Regions from separate parts of the Enterobacter sp. ECC_219_Taxon_10 genome, predicted to be linked through region 3. Evidence: predicted binding sites of a transcription regulator. Region 3 holds the regulator's gene; each other region holds the start of a gene.
What was found. The regulator LexA, encoded in region 3, represses DNA repair genes until DNA is damaged. The targets are predictions, from matches to a motif close to TNCTGTATGTACATACAGNA.
Positions count from the first base shown of each region.

Region 1 (6,527 bases), 1.3 Mb from region 3:
GTCGCCAGCACCAGGTGAATACCTGCCGCACGCGCTTTCTGTGCCAGACGCGCGATCAGCTCTTCCACTTTCTTACCGACGGTCATCATCAGGTCGGCGAATTCATCCACCAGCACGACGATATAAGGCAGTTTCTCCAGCACCGGATGCTGTGCATCCATACTGTCACCCGGTTTCCAGTAAGGATCCGGGATTGGACGGCCCATGCGCGCCGCCTCGGCGATTTTCTCGTTATAGCCGGCCAGGTTACGCACGCCCAGCGCAGACATCAGCTTGTAGCGGCGCTCCATCTCGTTGACGCTCCAGCGCAGGGCGTTGGCGGCGTCTTTCATGTCGGTGACCACTTCCGTCAGCAGATGCGGAATGCCTTCGTAGACCGACAGTTCGAGCATTTTCGGGTCGATCATGATGAAACGCACATCTTCCGGCTGCGCTTTGTAGAGCATGCTGAGGATCATGGCGTTCACGCCGACGGACTTACCGGAACCGGTGGTACCCGCTACCAGCAGGTGAGGCATTTTCGCGAGGTCAGCCACCACCGGGTCGCCGGCGATATCTTTACCCAACACTACGGTCAGCGGGGATGGGTTATCGCGGAACTTGGTGTTATCCAGCACTTCGCGCAGGTAAACGGTCTGACGTTTCTTGTTCGGCAGCTCAAGGCCAACGTACGGTTTACCCGGAATCACTTCCACCACACGTACCGCAACGGTCGACAGAGAACGTGCCAGATCGCGGGACAGGTTAGAAATGCGCGCGGCTTTGACGCCCGGCGCCAGGTTAAGTTCGAAACGGGTAATAACCGGGCCCGGTGAGTAATTCACCACGTCCGCCTTGATGCGAAAGTCTGCCAGACGGGCTTCCACCAGACGGGCCATCTGCTCCAAAGCAAACGTATCAACCGGCTCGACTTCAGCCGGCGGCGGCGTCAGCAGATCCAGCGACGGTAGCGGCGTGCTCGGACGCTGCAGCGGACGGCTGTCACCGTTACGCATCAGCAGCGGGTGAATCAGGCTCTCCTGAGGCTGTGGCGCTGGCTGCTGGAACTGCGGCGGCTGTTGTTGCGGCTGCTGCGGTTGCGCATACGGCTGCTGAACAGGTTGCTGCGGCTGCGCGTATGTCTGTGCCTGCGGCGCCGGCTGCTGGCGCACAGGCTCTGCTTCAGGCATAACGCTCGGGGTGAACAGAGGCTCGCTCGGGCCATCATCCACCAGATCTTTCATTGGTGAGAACTCGAAATCCGATAATGAGAACGGGTTCGCGCCAGCAGGCTGTTCACCGGAGTAACGTTGCTGCTGGGTTGCCGCAAACTGACGCGCTAATTCGGCTTCAGCCGCGTCATCTTCGTCTTCCAGCATCGGTTCATCGTGCTGATAGGCTTCACCGTAGCGCTGATTCTGCTGCGCGGCGAACTGGCGGGCCAGTTCGTCCTGCTGCATTTCATCGGCATCATCTTCATAGTCCGTCTCACGCGCTTTTTCTTCGGCCATCCGCTGGGAAGGCAGCTTGATACCATAGGAGGCAAGCTCACGTCGGGTTGGAACGCGGACGCGGTTAGGGCGAGGCAGTTGGGGACCAATTCCCTCTTTCACCTGCGGACGCGGCGCACCGCCCGTTGCCAGGCTAAATACCGGTGCTGCCGCCGCTGAGGCCGCAGTAGCCTGCTTCACGCTTTCCGCTACGGGGGCAACAGCAGGCGTCGGGTCGACCGGCGGAACCGAAACTGAAGGTGCCTTTGTAACCGGCTCCTGCACCGGTTCAGGCACAGGCTGATACCATGCCGCCAGCTGTTCGCGTTCACGAGCCCGGCGTTCTTCAACTTCTTCAAAATAGTACATTGGCGGACGAGACGGTTTCACCTCTTCCACCACCTCAGGTTCAGGCTGAGGCTCCACATAAGGCTGCGCGGGTTCAACCGGTTCAGGCGCATGCGCCTGATAAGGCTGGGCCGCAGGCTGCTCATAGTTCTGCGGTTCATACTCAGGTTGCGGCGGCTGATAAGGCTGCTGCCACTGCTCCTGATGCACAGGGACATAGCTCTCTGGTTCAGGCGCGATAACGGGCTCCGGCGTGTGGACACCCGGTGCGGTCTGCCAGGCAACCTGAGGCTGCTGGATAGCGGATTCCGGTGGTGGAACCGGCGCGGATGGCATCACGGCTTCGACAGGGGCGGCATACGCCTGTGCTGCGGTCGTTGCTGCTGCGGCTGCGGCAACCGGCGCGGTAACGGTATGCCCGTTAAGCAGCGGATCGTATTCATCGAAATCACCCGGCATCGCACGGTTGCCGGAGAAAAGCACATCATCAGGATCTACTGAGCTACCCGCTGCGCGGTACTCAACCTGCTCATCTTCATCCATACGCTTACCGGAGAAGAGCGCCGCATCGGTTTTGCGTCCAAGCGGGTTAGCAAATTTTTCAGCAACGCGCTGGCGACGCGCCAGGGCACCGCGCAGAATACGAGCACGACGAGATTCACGACGCTGCACCGGAGCATCGTCTTCCTCTTCGTACTCATCTTCATATTCTTCTTCATCGACCCACGTGTCGTCGCGGCGGGTACGGTTGCTCGCGAAGGTCAGGATCGTAAGAATAAAGCTGCCGATCTTCTCGGCAATGCTCACCCATGACCAGCCGGTAAACAGCGTCAGCCCTGCCGCCCAGATGCAGAGCAGCGCCAGCGTGCCGCCGCTGCTGTGAAGCATCGGCTGTAGCGCAGAGCTCAGCAGGCTGCCAATTACCCCGCCGGAGGCGAAGTACCAGATATCATCGGCGTTAATCGCCGCCAGCCCGCAGGAGGTGAGGATCAGCGCCAGCGCGCCAATCAGGCGCAGGGAAACCGCGAAATAATCGATGTAATCATCGTTCTGACGATGACGCCATGCAAACCAGCATCCGCCAATAATAATGACGGGAATGGTGTAGGCCATTACACCGAAAATGAAAAAGAGCGTGTCCGCAAGCCAGGCTCCGGGTACGCCGCCTAAATTATGGATAGGCTCATGCCACGCGGTTTGCGACCAGCTGGGATCGGAAGGGTTGAAACTGAGTAAGGCTGCCATCAGCCAGACGGCAAAAAGGGCAATAACGATCAGCAAAGCCTCGAGGAGACGACGTCCGCTGCTTAGCTTCGATAGTGTGACTTCTTTGTCTTCAGTGTATTCCTGGCTCAAGAAAGGCTCTCCAGGTATCAGGCATATCCTGCCTGTTTGCTAAAACGGACAACAGCGCCGGGGCTCCCCGGCACTGTTGCTGTATGGATTAACAGGAGTGTAATCAAACTACGCTGATTTTGCACCTGTTCCGTGTTAGCGCGTCTTAATAACCAGACGATTGCTCTGTTTGACCTCTTCCATCACCACATAGGTACGGGTGTCGTTCACGCCTGGCAGACGCAGCAGGGTTTCCCCCAGCAGCTTACGGTAGGCGGACATATCAGGCACACGGGTTTTCAACAGGTAGTCGAAATCACCGGACACCAGATGACACTCTTGAATTTCTTCAAGTTTTTGTACAGCGGCGTTGAATTGCTCAAACACATCCGGCGCACCACGATTCAGAGTAATCTCAACAAATACCAGAAGTGAGGCATCCAGATAATGCGGGTTCAGCAGAGCCGTATAGCCCTGAATAAAACCCTGTCTTTCCAGTCGGCGCACACGCTCAAGGCACGGCGTCGGGGAAAGTCCCACACGTTTTGAAAGCTCGACGTTGGAAATACGCCCATCCTTTTGCAATTCATTAAGAATGTTACGATCGATACGGTCGAGATCTTTGCCAGGGCGCTTCTTGCTATCTACCATTATTATTGTCTCTCTGTATTCCTTCCCTACTCCTGCCTGGACCCTGTGCACATCACTGTTCAGAGCCTGTACCCGTTAGTCATCACATCGCCTGGTTATGTATTAGACGCGATGCGGATTCGGGTTCTGTTGGTAAGAAGACCGCTGCCCGAAGGCTGTCACCGACATCACGTATGGCGTCTGTCCACGCCATGCGTAGATTTCACTGACACGGTAAAAATGGCATTTACGTGCATGCCTATGCGGCATACGGTTAACGCGGTTTTTTTTCTTCCTTGAATGTTTTCGCAAATGCGCAGGGGATTGTCAAAGCAAAACATCGTTTTTTAGTACAAGATGCCGGATATTCATTACGGGGGGGTATTAATCCTCATTTTACTGCCTTATAAACGAGCGGTTTTCAGTAGATAACGTGATGTAACGGGGCAAGATTCATCGGGCGCAGCTATTGCATGTATCGAAAGCAAAATCCCAGCGCTCTTTTTTTACGGCAACAAATTCCCTACAATCCAGCCCATTGCCTGCCAACAACAATGGGGATCTCATGGGCACGACCAAACACAGTAAGTTGCTAATCCTTGGTTCTGGACCTGCGGGATATACCGCGGCGGTCTATGCTGCACGCGCAAACCTGCAGCCAGTACTGATCACTGGCATGGAAAAAGGCGGTCAGTTGACCACCACCACGGAAGTGGAAAACTGGCCGGGCGACCCGAACGACCTGACCGGGCCGCTGCTGATGGAACGCATGCACGAGCATGCTGCTAAGTTCGAAACCGAAATCCTGTTCGACCACATCAACAAGGTTGACCTGCAGAACCGTCCGTTCCGCCTGACGGGCGACAGCGGCGAATACACCTGCGACGCGCTGATCGTCGCTACCGGGGCCTCTGCCCGCTATCTCGGCCTGCCGTCTGAAGAAGCGTTTAAAGGCCGCGGCGTCTCTGCCTGCGCCACCTGCGACGGTTTCTTCTATCGTAACCAGAAAGTCGCGGTTATCGGCGGCGGCAACACCGCGGTGGAAGAAGCGCTTTACCTGGCGAACATTGCCTCTGAAGTGCATCTGATCCACCGTCGTGACACCTTCCGCGCCGAGAAGATCCTGATTAAGCGCCTGATGGATAAAGTGGCGAGCGGCAACATCGTGCTGCACACCAACCGTACCCTGGAAGAAGTCACGGGCGATCAGATGGGCGTTGCGGGTCTGCGCATTCGTGATACCCAGAACACCGATAACGTCGAAACGCTGGAGGTGGCGGGTCTGTTTGTGGCTATCGGCCACAGCCCGAACACCGCGATCTTCGAAGGCCAGCTGGAGCTGGAAAACGGGTACATCAAAGTGCAGTCCGGCAGCCACGGTAACGCGACCCAGACAAGCATCCCGGGCGTGTTCGCTGCCGGTGACGTAATGGACCATATTTACCGTCAGGCGATCACCTCTGCGGGCACCGGCTGTATGGCCGCGCTGGACGCTGAACGCTATCTCGATGGACTGGCTGAACAAGGTAAATAATCTTTACAAGTCAGTAACAAACGTAAATAAAGGCGGCCACAGGTCGCCTTTATTTTTGCTCGCGTGTAACATGCAGATGTCTAATTTCTTATAACGTCACCTGCAAAATACGCAATGGAAAAAACCCGTCAACAAGAGTTAACACGCTGGCTGAAACAGCAAAGCGTTATTTCCCGCCGCTGGCTTACGATCTCCCGTCTTTTGGGGTTCGTTAGCGGTCTGTTGATTGTTGCCCAGGCATGGCTGCTGGCCCGCATTCTTAATCACATGATCATGGAGAACATTCCCCGCGAAGCGCTCCTGCTGTCCTTTATTGTTCTGATCCTGGTTTTTGTCCTGCGCGCCTGGGTGGTGTGGCTGCGTGAGCGCGTCGGCTTCCACGCCGGACAGCATATCCGCTACGAGATCCGCCGTCAGGTGCTGGATCGCCTTCAGGAAGCCGGGCCCGCGTGGATCCAGGGTAAACCGGCCGGAAGCTGGGCGACGCTGATCCTTGAGCAGATTGACGATATGCACGATTACTACGCGCGCTATCTTCCGCAGATGGCGCTGGCGGTTTTTGTTCCGCTGCTGATTGTTATCGCCATTTTCCCCGTCAACTGGGTGGCGGCAGTGATCCTGCTGGGCACCGCCCCGCTGATCCCGCTGTTTATGGCGATGGTCGGCATGGGGGCCGCTGATGCCAACCGCCGCAACTTCCTGGCATTGGGCAGGCTGAGCGGACATTTCCTCGACCGTCTGCGCGGGATGGAAACCCTGCGTATTTTTGGTCGCGGTGAAGCGGAAACCGAGAATATTCGCCTGGCATCACAGGACTTCCGCCAGCGCACGATGGAAGTGTTACGCCTGGCGTTTCTCTCGTCCGGCGTGCTGGAATTCTTTACCTCGCTGTCGATTGCCCTCGTGGCGGTTTATTTCGGTTTCTCCTATCTCGGCGCGCTGGATTTCGGCCACTACGGCACGGCAGTCACCCTCTCTGCCGGTTTCCTGGCGCTCATCCTGGCCCCGGAGTTTTTCCAGCCGCTTCGCGACCTGGGGACCTTCTATCATGCCAAAGCGCAGGCCGTTGGCGCGGCCGACAGCCTGAAAACCTTCCTGGAGACGCCGCTGGCGCACCCGGAGCGCGGTGACGTGACGCTGAATGCTAAAGACCCCGTGACCATTGAAGCGCAGGACTTTTCCATTCTGTCACCTGAAGGCAAAGTGCTCGC
Region 1 is NZ_CM178005.1:1,677,273-1,683,799, reverse strand. Features, by position in the region: gene AC4ICF_RS07985 (DNA translocase FtsK 4TM domain-containing protein) at 1-3,173, opposite strand, end outside; gene lrp (leucine-responsive transcriptional regulator Lrp) at 3,309-3,803, opposite strand; gene trxB (thioredoxin-disulfide reductase) at 4,348-5,316, shown strand; gene cydD (heme ABC transporter permease/ATP-binding protein CydD) at 5,431-6,527, shown strand, end outside.
Region 1: a site for LexA is predicted at 3,251-3,270, ahead of AC4ICF_RS07985 (DNA translocase FtsK 4TM domain-containing protein). Genes of this name have one in related genera too.

Region 2 (6,527 bases), 580 kb from region 3:
TGGGCTACCAGATGCTGCGCGGGGCGCTGAAGAAAGAAGAGCAAAAACCGCAAGAACCAAAAGTAGAGCTGGCAACGGGCGGACGCAGCTTTGTAAAAGGGCTGCTGACCAACCTGGCGAACCCGAAAGCGATTATCTATTTCGGCTCCGTGTTCTCGTTGTTTGTCGGCGACAGCGTCGGCGCGGGCGCACGCTGGGGCATCTTCCTGCTGATCGTCGTTGAAACCTTTGCCTGGTTTACCATTGTGGCCAGCCTGTTCGCCTTACCGGCGATGCGCCGCGGCTACCAGCGTATCGCGAAGTGGATCGACGGCTTCGCCGGCGCGCTGTTCGCCGGCTTCGGCATTCATCTCATCATTTCTCGCTAAGCATGACGCGCTGACGCGAGCAGCGCGCCAACCAGCATAAACAGCGAGCCAAAAACTTTATTCAGGGCCTTCATCTGCTTAGGCCCTTTAATCCACGCCGCAATTCGCTGCGCCAGCGTCGCGTAACCAATCATCACGATAATATCGACAATAATCGTGGTCGCACCCAGCACCACGTACTGCATCACCTGGGGCTGATGCGGCACGATAAACTGCGGAAACAGGGCGGCGAGGAAAACGATGCTCTTCGGGTTGGTCAGGTTAACGAACACCGCGCGCTTAAACAGATGGCCGCGGTTTTGCGTCTGAGCGAGCGTATTCAGGTTGATGGAGCCTGCCGCGCGCCACTGTTGGATACCGAGCCAAATCAGATACGCCGCCCCGGCCCATTTCAGCACTTCAAAGGCCAGCACGGAGCGGGAGAACAGGGTCCCCAGACCAATCCCGACCAGCACAATATGAATGCCCAGCCCGGTCTGCAAACCGGCAATCGACGCCGCCGCACCGCGATAGCCGTGGTTGATGGAGGTGGTCATGGTGTTAATGGCGCCAGAGCCGGGTGAAAGGCTGAGGATTACGGATGTCAGCAGATAGGCGAACCACCACTCGAAGGTCATTTGAAACTCCCGAACCGTCTATTTTTATGCCACAATACGCTATTGTTGAGTCATTTTGTGACCAGTGACGAAAAAAAACGATATTCCCTGGATTACGTGAGTGGAAACCCAATGTTTCAGCAGAAAAAGGACTGGGAAACACGAGAAAACGGATTTGCTGCTTTCTCAATGGGGCCGCTGACCGATTTCTGGCGGCAGCGCGAGGAAGACGAGTTTACCGGCGTCGGGGGCATCCCGGTGCGCTTCGTTCGTTTCCGCAATGAAAAAAATGACCGGGTGATCGTGGTCTGCCCTGGGCGTATCGAAAGCTACGTTAAATATGCCGAACTGGCCTACGATCTGGTCCATATGGGTTTTGATGTGCTGATCATCGACCACCGTGGGCAGGGGCTGTCCGGGCGTATGCTGCCCGACACGCACCGTGGGCACGTGGATCGCTTCAGCGATTACGTCGACGATTTTGCCGCATTCTGGCAGCAGGAATTGCAGCCCGGCCCCTGGCGCAAGCGGTATATCCTTGCGCACTCCATGGGCGGTGCCATTTCGACGCTGTTTTTGCAGCGGTATGAGCACCAGTGCGACGCCATTGCGCTTACCGCGCCGATGTACGGTATCGTTATTCGCTTCCCCGACTGGATGGTGCGCCATCTACTCGACTGGGCTGAGGGCCATCAGCGCATTCGTGAAGGCTATGCCATCGGAACCGGACGCTGGCGCGCATTGCCGTTCGCCATCAACGTCTTGACCCACAGTCGGCAGCGCTATCGCCGCAACCTGCGCTTTTATGCCGATGAACCGCGCTTGCGCGTCGGCGGCCCGACCTGGCACTGGGTGCGGGAGGGTATTCTGGCTGGTGAGCAGGTGCTGGCGGGCGTAGGCGATGATGACACGCCGACGCTTCTGATTCAGGCGGAAGAAGAGCGTGTGGTGGATAACCGCATGCATGACCGCTATTGTGAACTGCGCGCTGCGGCGGGGCACCCCTGCGAAGGGGGTAAACCGCTGGTCATCAACGGCGCGTTCCATGAGATCCTTTTTGAAAAGGACGCTATGCGCTCAGTCGCGCTTAACGCCATTGTTGAATTTTTCAACAGGCATAATTGATTATTGTTTTCCACCAGAGGTTGAAATCCCTATGTACCAGGTTGTTGCATCTGATTTAGATGGCACACTGCTTTCCCCCGACCACACCCTGTCGCCTTACGCGAAAGAGACCTTAAAGCTTCTGACCGCCCGTGGTGTGAACTTTGTGTTTGCCACCGGCCGCCACCACGTGGACGTGGGGCAGATCCGCGATAACCTTGAGATCAAGTCGTACATGATCACCTCCAACGGTGCGCGCGTGCATGATACCGACGGCAACCTGATCTTTACGCACAACCTGGATCGCGATATTGCCGCCGATCTGTTCGGCGTGGTGCATAACAACCCGGCTATCGTCACTAACGTTTACCGCGACGACGAATGGTTCATGAATCGCCACCGCCCGGATGAAATGCGTTTCTTCAGGGAAGCGGTATTCAACTACTCCCTTTATGAGCCGGGTTTGCTGGATCCAGAGGGGATCAGCAAGGTGTTCTTCACCTGCGACAGCCACGAAGAGCTGCTGCCGCTGGAACAGGCGATCAACGCCCGATGGGGCGATCGCGTCAACGTGAGCTTCTCCACCGTGACCTGTCTGGAAGTAATGGCCGGGGGCGTCTCAAAAGGCCACGCGCTCGAAGCCGTCGCGAAACGACTGGGCTTTGAGCTGAAGGACTGTATCGCCTTCGGCGACGGCATGAACGACGCCGAGATGCTTTCGATGGCAGGCAAGGGCTGCATTATGGAAAACGCACACCAGCGTCTGAAAGATTTGCACCCGGAGCTGGAAGTGATCGGCACCAACGCAGACAACGCGGTACCGAAGTATCTGCGCAAGCTTTTCCTTGAATAATCTTCATTTGGTTGTTTATTGCTCAGTTGTCAACTAAAGAGTTCGCTACAATGCCTCTCCTTCTTTCTGAGAGACAAGCATTGTGGCGCTACTCATTATCACCACTATCCTGTGGGCCTTCTCCTTTAGCCTGATTGGCGAATACCTTGCCGGTTCGGTCGACAGCTACTTCTCGGTGCTGATGCGCGTGGGGCTGGCGGCGCTGGTATTCCTGCCGTTCCTGCGCACGCGCGGGCAATCGCTGAAAACCATTTTGCTCTACATGCTGGTGGGCGCGATGCAGCTCGGCATCATGTATCTGTTTAGCTTCCGGGCTTACGTCTACTTGTCCGTCTCTGAATTCTTGCTCTTTACCGTGCTGACGCCGCTCTATATCACGCTGATTTACGACCTGCTCAGCAGACGCCGTCTGCGCTGGGGATACCTGCTGAGCGCCGCGCTGGCGGTGGTCGGTGCGGCGATAATTCGCTATGACAAAGTAAGCGATCACTTCTGGACCGGGCTGATGTTCGTCCAGCTCGCCAATATCAGCTTTGCTATCGGCATGGTAGGCTACAAACGCCTGATGGAAACCCGCCCTATGCCGCAGCACAACGCGTTTGCGTGGTTCTATATGGGTGCGGCGATTGTCGCGGTGGCGGCGTGGTTTCTGCTCGGCAACCCGCAAAAGCTGCCGACCACCAACGTGCAGTGGAGCGTTCTGGTCTGGCTGGGCGTGGTGGCGTCAGGGTTGGGGTACTTCATGTGGAACTACGGCGCTACGCAGGTCGACGCCGGGACGCTGGGGATCATGAACAACGTGCATGTGCCAGCGGGGCTGCTGGTGAACCTCGCCATCTGGCAGGAACAGCCGCACTGGCCGAGCTTCCTTATTGGGGGAGCGGTGATCCTGGCTTCGCTGTGGGTCCATCGCCGCTGGGTCGCTCCGCGCTCCGCACAAACGGAAGGTGGTCGCACGCGTGGTTCCGCGCTGAGCGAATAAACGCTTCCGTAACGGGCTGACGCTGCTCTCCGTCGCGCACGGCGGCGTACAGCCGGCTCCACAGTCCTTCTCCCAGGGTTTTGGTGACCACCAGACCCTGGCGTTCAAAACTCTCCACCACCCAGTGCGGCAGCGCCGCAATCCCCATGCTGGCCGCCACCATCTGAATCAACAGCAGGGTGTTATCCACGCTTTTCAGCTGCGGGCTAATGCCTGCTGGCTGCAGGAAGTGGCGCCAGATATCCAGACGACTGCGCTGGACCGGATAAATTAGCAGCGTTTCCGTCGCCAGGTCTTCCGGCGTGATGCGCGTTTTGGCCGCCAGCGGATGGTCCGGCGCCAGCACCAGGCGCACTTCATAATCGAACATCGGTGAATAATGCAGGCCGCTGCGCGGCAGGATGTCGGACGTCATCACCAGATCCAGTTCGCCCTGCTGGAGCGAAGGCTGCGGGTCGAACGTCACGCCGGATTTAAAGTCCATCTCCACCTGCGGCCACTTCTGGCGAAAGTTTTCAAGCGCGGGGGTCAGCCACTGAATACAGCTGTGGCACTCAATGGCGATGCGCAGTTTGGTCTGCTGCGGCTCGTTACACGCCTGCAGCGCGCTGGCGATCTGCGGCAGCACCTGATTCGCCAGCTGAAGAAGAATTTCACCCTGCGGCGTAAAGCGCAGGGGCTGGCTCTTACGCACAAAAAGACGAAATCCGAGGCGTTGTTCCAGATCGCTGAACTGGTGAGAAAGGGCGGACTGGGTCTGGTGCAGCGTGGCCGCAGCCGCCGCGAGCGAACCGCAGTTCCGCAACGCTTGTAGCGTTTTCAGGTGTTTAATCTCGATCATGAAAGTCCTTCACTCCGCCATGAACATTTTGCGCTTGAGGAATATACAGTACCTGCCAATTATAGAAGTGTAAACATCTGGACGTCTAAATAACGAATTTCACAAGGGGCACACCATGACAATCCGCAATCACACTCTCGGTTTCCCTCGCGTTGGCCTGCGTCGCGAGCTGAAAAAAGCGCAAGAAAGCTACTGGGCGGGCAACGCCTCCCGTGAAGAACTACTGGCGGTGGGGCGGGAGCTGCGCGCCCGCCACTGGGATCAGCAAAAACAGGCGGGCATTGACCTGCTGCCGGTGGGCGACTTCGCCTGGTACGACCATGTTCTGACGACCAGCCTGCTGCTTGGCAACGTACCGGCTCGTCATCAGAACAAAGATGGATCGGTGGATATTGATACCCTGTTTCGCATCGGCCGTGGCCGCGCACCAACGGGTGAGCCAGCGGCAGCGGCGGAAATGACCAAGTGGTTTAATACCAACTATCACTATATGGTGCCGGAGTTCGTCAAAGGCCAGCAGTTTAAGCTGACCTGGACGCAGCTTCTGGAGGAGGTGGATGAAGCGCTGGCGCTGGGACACCAGGTGAAGCCCGTTTTGCTGGGGCCGGTAACCTACCTGTGGCTGGGTAAAGTGAAGGGCGAGCAGTTTGACCGCCTCAGCCTGCTGAACGATATTCTTCCGGTCTATAAGCAGGTGCTGATTGAGCTGGGCAAGCGCGGTATCCAGTGGGTGCAAATCGACGAGCCTGCGCTGGTGCTGGAGCTTCCCCAGGTTTGGCTCGATGCCTTCAAACCGGCGTATGACGCGCTCGCCGGACAGGTAAAACTCCTGCTCACCACCTATTTCGAAGGCGTGACGCCGAACCTGAAGACCATTACCGCGCTGCCGGTTCAGGGCCTTCACGTTGACCTGGTTCACGGTAAGGACGATGTGGTGGAACTGCACAAGCGCCTGCCCGCAGACTGGCTGCTCTCCGCCGGTCTGGTCAACGGCCGTAACGTCTGGCGCGCCGATCTGACCGAGAAATACGCACAAATTAAAGACATCGTCGGTAAACGTGAACTGTGGGTGGCATCATCCTGTTCGCTGCTGCACAGTCCGATCGATCTGAGTGTGGAAACCCGCCTCGACCCTGAAGTGAAAAGCTGGTTTGCCTTCGCCCTGCAAAAATGCGAAGAGCTAACGCTGCTGTGCGACGCGCTGAACAGCGGCGACACGGCGGCGATTACCGACTGGAGCGCACCGATCCAGGCGCGTCGTCACTCGTCCCGCGTGCACAACCCGGCGGTGGCAAAACGTCTGGCGGCCATCACCGCCCAGGATAGCCAGCGCCAGAGCCCGTATGAGGTACGTGCCGAAGCCCAGCGCGCCCGCTTCAACCTTCCTGCGTGGCCGACCACGACGATCGGCTCCTTCCCACAGACTACGGAGATCCGCGGCCTGCGTCTGGACTTCAAAAAGGGCAATCTGGATGCGAACCACTACCGCACCGGCATCGCGGAACACATCAAGCAGGCGATTATCGAGCAGGAGCGCCTGGGGCTTGATGTGCTGGTGCACGGCGAAGCCGAGCGTAACGATATGGTGGAATACTTCGGTGAACACCTGGACGGCTTCGTCTTTACCCAAAACGGCTGGGTGCAGAGCTACGGCTCCCGCTGCGTGAAGCCGCCGGTGGTCATCGGTGACGTCAGCCGTCCGGAACCGATCACGGTTGAGTGGGCGAAGTACGCGCAGTCCCTGACCGACAAGCCGGTGAAAGGCATGCTCACCGGCCCGGTT
Region 2 is NZ_CM178005.1:4,687,863-4,694,389, reverse strand. Features, by position in the region: gene rhtC (threonine export protein RhtC) at 1-368, shown strand, start outside; gene rhtB (homoserine/homoserine lactone efflux protein) at 365-985, opposite strand; gene pldB (lysophospholipase L2) at 1,097-2,089, shown strand; gene yigL (sugar/pyridoxal phosphate phosphatase YigL) at 2,121-2,921, shown strand; gene AC4ICF_RS22285 (carboxylate/amino acid/amine transporter) at 3,004-3,903, shown strand; gene metR (HTH-type transcriptional regulator MetR) at 3,791-4,744, opposite strand; gene metE (5-methyltetrahydropteroyltriglutamate--homocysteine S-methyltransferase) at 4,860-6,527, shown strand, end outside.
Region 2: a site for LexA is predicted at 4,776-4,795, ahead of metR (HTH-type transcriptional regulator MetR). Genes of this name have one in related genera too.

Region 3 (6,527 bases):
TCCTCCATCAGCGCAATGGCGTTCTGCTGGGCTTTCTCATGCGAAATTTTCTTGCTGCGCGCTTCGTCTTCAACGGCGCGGGCAATCGCTTTAGAGGCCAGCAGCTTGTTGAACAGGTCCTGACGCGCCGGGAGGCGTGGCCCTACAGCCGCCAGGCGCTGACGGGCGAAGTGCATACGCGCCACGCGCGCCAGTTTTTGCGCGATGATCTTGTCAGTGCCGTGCTCGTCCGCCATCCGGCGAAGGGAGACGGAAGGGGAGAATCGCACAAAGCTGTCGCGTCCCAGCCAGGAGACCGCGAAGAACTTCTGAATGCCGTTAAGCATGCGCAGCGGTGGGTTCTCTTCACCTTTTTCACGGCCCGGGCGGCGACCAAACATTACCGATACCGGCACCATCTGCACATCCAGGTCAGGATTGCTGCGGTGCAGGTCGAGATAGTCGTGGAACAGCTTGATGGACTCTTCTTTCGGCGTGTAATAGGTAAACACGCGCGGCCCGCCGTGGATGAACACGTAGCGCGGCAGCAAAGTGCCGTCAACTTCCAGCGGTTCAAGCGGGTCGGGTAAATCATGCGCCAGACACTGGGCGCGAAGCGTCAGCAGGTCTGCCTTCGAGTTATAAGGCAAAACGTACATAATAGGGCGCGACGTATCGAGCCCCAGTTCCAGCGCGGGTTCTGCTGGGATAGACTTGCTTTTTACCAGGATGCTTAATGGTAAATTAAGTAATTTGTAGTAAATTCGTGGCCAGCCGGACATAAACGATGTAAAGCCTCTGGTTAATAATGCAATTGCGGCGCAAGGATAACAGAAAGCGCGCAAAATTTCTGTTGTTACCCGTCATACTTCAGGCGGCAGCGAAACGCGCTGCTGCTCCTGTTACTGACGCTCTTTTTTAAAAAAGGTTCTTTTAATGGCCAATAATACCACTGGGTTAACGCGTATCATCAAAGCCGCTGGCTATTCATGGAAAGGTTTCCGTGCCGCGTGGGTTAATGAAGCTGCTTTTCGCCAGGAAGGTGTCGCCGCTATCGTCGCGGTTATCATCGCCTGTTTCCTTGATGTAGATGCTATTACCCGCGTGCTTCTCATCGGTTCCGTACTTCTGGTGATGATAGTGGAAATTCTCAATAGCGCTATTGAGGCCGTTGTTGACCGGATCGGCTCAGATTTCCACGAGCTTTCTGGCCGGGCGAAAGATATGGGCTCTGCCGCTGTGCTGCTGGCAATTATCACTGCAGCCATTACCTGGGTCACGCTGCTTTGGTCACATTTCCGATGAGCCTCCAGGAATAATTAAGTCCCTGGTTTTTTGTGCAGTTTTTGGTTCCAAAATCGCCTTTGACTGTATATACTCACAGCATAACTGTATATACACCCAGGGGGCGGAATGAAAGCATTAACGACCAGGCAGCAAGAGGTGTTTGATCTCATTCGGGATCATATCGGCCAGACGGGTATGCCACCCACGCGTGCGGAAATCGCGCAGCGTCTGGGCTTCCGTTCTCCGAATGCTGCCGAGGAACACCTGAAAGCGCTGGCGCGTAAGGGTGTAATTGAGATTGTGTCAGGCGCGTCGCGCGGTATCCGCCTGCTGGTGGAAGAAGAGACGGGCATTCCTCTGATAGGCCGCGTTGCCGCAGGTGAACCGCTGCTGGCACAACAGCATATAGAAGGCCACTACCAGGTCGATCCTGGTATGTTCAAGCCGAGCGCTGATTTCCTGCTGCGCGTTAGCGGGATGTCGATGAAAGACATCGGCATTCTTGATGGCGACCTGCTGGCCGTTCACAAAACGCAGGATGTGCGGAACGGCCAGGTGGTGGTTGCGCGCATTGATGACGAAGTGACCGTTAAGCGCCTGAAAAAACAGGGTAACACCGTCCAGCTGTTGCCTGAAAACAACGAGTTCACCCCGATTGTGGTCGACCTCCGCGAACAGAGCTTCTCTATTGAAGGTCTGGCAGTAGGCGTGATTCGCAACGGCGAATGGCTGTAATCTCTTCCTGACAGGCTACGCTTTCGCTGTAGCCTGCTTCGTCTTCCATTCCCGGTATTTCCCATGTCACTGCTGACGGCTTCAGATAAGGCATTGTGGCGTCTTGCCCTGCCGATGATTTTCTCCAATATCACCGTGCCCTTGTTGGGTCTGGTCGACACGGCCGTTATTGGTCATCTCGATTCCCCTGTTTATCTTGGCGGCGTGGCGATTGGGGCGACGGCAACCAGCTTCCTGTTTATGCTGATGCTCTTTTTACGTATGAGTACTACCGGGCTCACGGCACAGGCGTACGGTGCGAAAGACCCGTTACGTCTGGCGCGTGCGCTGGTGCAGCCGCTGATCCTGGCGCTGGGCGCGGGAATGTTGATTGTTTTACTGCGCACGCCCCTGATCGACCTTGCACTCCAGGTCGTTGGCGGCAACGAGGCGGTACTGGAGCAGGCGCGTCGCTTCCTGGAAATTCGCTGGCTTAGCGCGCCCGCTTCGCTGGCAAACCTTGTTCTGCTGGGTTGGTTACTGGGCGTGCAATATGCCCGTGCGCCAGTGATTTTGCTGGTCGTGGGAAACCTTCTCAACATTGTGCTCGATCTCTGGCTGGTGATGGGCCTGCATATGGACGTACGCGGGGCGGCACTGGCGACGGCGATTGCAGAATACGGGACCTTTTTCATTGGCTTGTGGATGGTCTGGCGCGTGCTGGCGATGCGCGGGATCTCCCTTGCGCTGCTCAAAACAGCATGGCGCGGCAATATCCGCAGGCTGCTGGCGCTCAACCGTGACATCATGCTGCGTTCGCTGCTGCTTCAGATCTGTTTCGGCGCTCTGACGGTCTTTGGGGCTCGACTGGGGCCAGAAATCGTTGCGGTGAATGCAGTCCTGATGACATTGCTGACGTTCACCGCCTACGCGCTGGACGGCTTCGCCTATGCCGTTGAGGCGCATTCCGGGCAGGCGTACGGCGCGCGGGAAAGTGGGCAGCTTCGGAATGTCTGGCGTGCGGCCTGCCGCCAGTCGGGCCTGGTCGCGCTGGCATTCGCACTGATTTACGCCTGTTTTGGCCGTGACATTATTGCATTGCTCACTTCGTTACCGGCTTTACGCGAACTGGCGGACCGCTACATCGTCTGGCAGGTTATTTTGCCGGTAGTAGGTGTCTGGTGCTATCTGCTGGACGGCATGTTTATCGGCGCGACGCGCGGGGCGGAAATGCGCAACAGTATGGCGGTCGCGGCGGCGGGGTTTGGTCTGACGCTGCTGACGCTACCCTGGCTGGGTAATCACGGTTTGTGGCTGGCGCTTGCGGTCTTCCTCTCTCTGCGCGGCCTGTCGCTTGCCTTTATCTGGCACCGTCACTGGCAAAATAATACCTGGCTTCCCTCCCGCCATGATATATCGTGACGGTTAAAGATTCCGAATATGAAACCAACCGCCGAATCCTTAACTACAATAATTATCACGTCCAGCAGAAAAGAACGTAACGGACGTTACGACCCGACGCTTAACTAAGAGGACACGATGATGAATAAAGACGAAATCGGCGGCAACTGGAAGCAGTTCAAAGGTAAAGCGAAAGAACAGTGGGGTAAGCTGACAGATGACGATATGACCGTCATTGAAGGTAAACGCGATCAGCTTGTCGGTAAAATTCAGGAACGTTACGGCTACGCGAAAGATCAGGCGGAAAACGAAGTCAAAGACTGGGAAACCCGTAACGACTATCGTTGGTAACGCTGAATAACCCACACAGGCGGCTTCAGGCCGCCTTTTCTTTTGCCGTTAACGCGGCTTTTTCTTCACCAGAATTGAGTGGTCGTGCTGACATGCATCCTGATGCCGACAGGCTTCCACCTCTACGCATGCTGAACACAACCCGTGTGCTTCAATCACGTTATGACGCAGGGCAAAACCCATCCTTGCCGCCAGCGTGTGCATAATGTCCTCTACGCCCTCTGCGCCTTCTTCTTTTACCACGCCGCAACGGTCGCAAATAAACATCGCCGATGTGTGGGTTGGCTGATCGAAAAGATGGCACAGCACATAGCTGTTTGTGGATTCGACTTTATGCACAAACCCTTGTTCCAGCAGGAAATCCAGCGCGCGATACACCGTGGGCGGTTTAGCCTGCGGCTCGCTTTCACGGAGCAGGTCGAGCAGATCGTAGGCGCTGATTGCCCCCTGTTGCAGGCTCATCAGGCGCAAGACTTCAAGGCGCTGAGGGGTCAGGCGCACATTGCGTTGCGCGCACAGCTTTTCGGCCTGCGCTAACAGCTCTTTTGTGGACTTATCCATTTAGCACCTCGGATGTTCTGGGATGTAAAACCCTCACTTTACCATGTTATGGCAAAAACACCGATATCCGCCAGGCTGTGCTATACCTGACGCATCGCAAACCGGAAATGTAACCATGAAAAAACCAGACTGTATTACGCACTGGCGCGACGTAGAAGGGCCAGATGACGCCACCTACCCCGACAGTAACGAGCTTTTTTCCATCGGTGCACCGCTGGCTCGCAGCCTGGGCCTCAGGCGCATAGGCATCCATCATGAGCGTTTACCGCCAGGACGTCGGACGTCCTATCCCCATGCGGAAAGTGACGAAGAAGAGTTTATCTACGTGCTTGAGGGCTATCCCGAAGCCTGGATTAATGGCTACTTGTGGAAGCTTGAACCCGGTGACAGCGTGGGCTTTCCCGCCGGAACGGGCGTGTGCCACACCTTTATCAACAATACGGACGAAGAGGTTCGGTTACTGGTGGTGGGTGAGGCCAACAAGAAGCAAAACCGCATCTACTATCCGCTCAACCCGGTCTATGCCGCCACGCGAGAGGACCGCTGGGTAGATCATCCCCCTCAATTCTTTGGCCCACATGATGGAAAACCTGTGAAAAAATAATTTCCTCTTCTATAAATATTGAGGGCCGTCACAAATTACAACAGGCCGTAAGGGAGTTTTACTTAGGGAGTGAATTAGCGGGTCTTTTTATCTTTATTCACAGCAATAGTTCGCGCCTGTTTGGGGGATAACAGACAGGCGTTATTTCATAACAGACTATAAGACGGGCATACTGTGAAAAAACATTTTAAATTTTCGGTGGTTAGCATCGCTGTCTCCTTGTTTATGGCAAATCAGGCGGGAGCAGCCAATACCTGGACAGAATCACGTAGCGACGCGATGGGGGGGACCGGCGTTGCTTCTGGCAGTTATGGCAGCGGGGCATTAATTAACCCCGCGCTGCTTGCAAAGGCAAAACCGGACGATGATGTGACGGTCATTTTGCCGTCCGTTGGGGTGCAGGTGACGGATGAAGACAATCTTCAGGACGAAATTGATACCATCAACGACAAAATCAATCATTATAAAGATGTGGTTGATAACCTTACGCCAATTCAGGTCATCACCAATCCGCTAGGCTCGATTAATCAGTTCCAGGGCGCGGCCAAAGATCTGGCCGATGAGCTGGACTATCTCAAGGGTAAAACCGCACGCGCGACGGCAGGGGCAGGGCTTGCCGTGAGTATCCCTAACGATGTGCTTTCCGTGGCCTTTATGGCGAAAGGCTATGCCCATGGTCGGGTCAGTTCGTCTATCGATCAGCAGGATATTGATTATCTGCGCAGTATTCAAAGAAGCAATGTGGTGGCTGCCGGTGTTGCCCTGGACGCTGCGCTGAACGGCACGGATCAGATCACTAAAAACCTCAACTCAACGGCGTCCGGTCGGGCGGCGATTGTGTCTGACTATGGCGTTGCCGTTGCCCGCCAGTTTGACCTTGGCGGTGTTCCGGTTTCCGTGGGCGTGACGCCAAAACTGCAAAAAACCTGGATCTATAACTACACCACCTCAATCTACGATTACGACAGTAATAAGTGGAACGACAGCCGCTACCGTACAGACGATACCGGCTTTAACGTCGATGCCGGTATTGCCGCTGATTTTGGCGAACACTGGACGGTCGGCGTGAGCGGGCAAAACCTGATGTCGCGCGATATCGACACCAAAGATATCCGCATCCGCAACGGGCGTACGGGGGAAGTGGTGAGCTATAAAGACACCTACCAGATCCGTCCGCTGGTGACCGCGGGCGCCGCCTGGCACAACGATCTGGTGACCCTGACCGCCGATGGCGATCTGACCGAAACCAAAGGCTTCAAGAGCGAAGATACGTCGCAGTATGTTGGGGTCGGTGCTGAAGTGACTCCGCTGAGCTGGCTGGCGGTGCGCGCCGGTTATCGCGCGGACATGAAAGGTAACGACAGCAACGTCTTTACCGGCGGTGTTGGTTTCGCGCCGTTCAGTACCGTTCATGTTGACCTGATGGGCCTGTACGGTGAAGACGAAACCTGGGGCGCAGGGGCCCAGCTGAGTATGACGTTCTAAAGTCTACCGGAGGCGATGCGCCTCCGGCTTTTCTTTGTGCTATAGTAGCGCCCCTTTTCCACCAGATGCTTAAAACTTCGTCATGTTGTCAGAATACCAGACCGCTTTCCCTGCACACCGTTTCTCTATTGCGCCGATGCTCGAC
Region 3 is NZ_CM178005.1:335,943-342,469, forward strand. Features, by position in the region: gene plsB (glycerol-3-phosphate 1-O-acyltransferase PlsB) at 1-761, opposite strand, end outside; gene AC4ICF_RS01470 (diacylglycerol kinase) at 916-1,284, shown strand; gene lexA (transcriptional repressor LexA) at 1,393-2,001, shown strand; gene dinF (MATE family efflux transporter DinF) at 2,065-3,402, shown strand; gene AC4ICF_RS01485 (CsbD family protein) at 3,523-3,732, shown strand; gene zur (zinc uptake transcriptional repressor Zur) at 3,781-4,293, opposite strand; gene AC4ICF_RS01495 (cupin domain-containing protein) at 4,409-4,897, shown strand; gene AC4ICF_RS01500 (conjugal transfer protein TraF) at 5,123-6,382, shown strand; gene dusA (tRNA dihydrouridine(20/20a) synthase DusA) at 6,465-6,527, shown strand, end outside.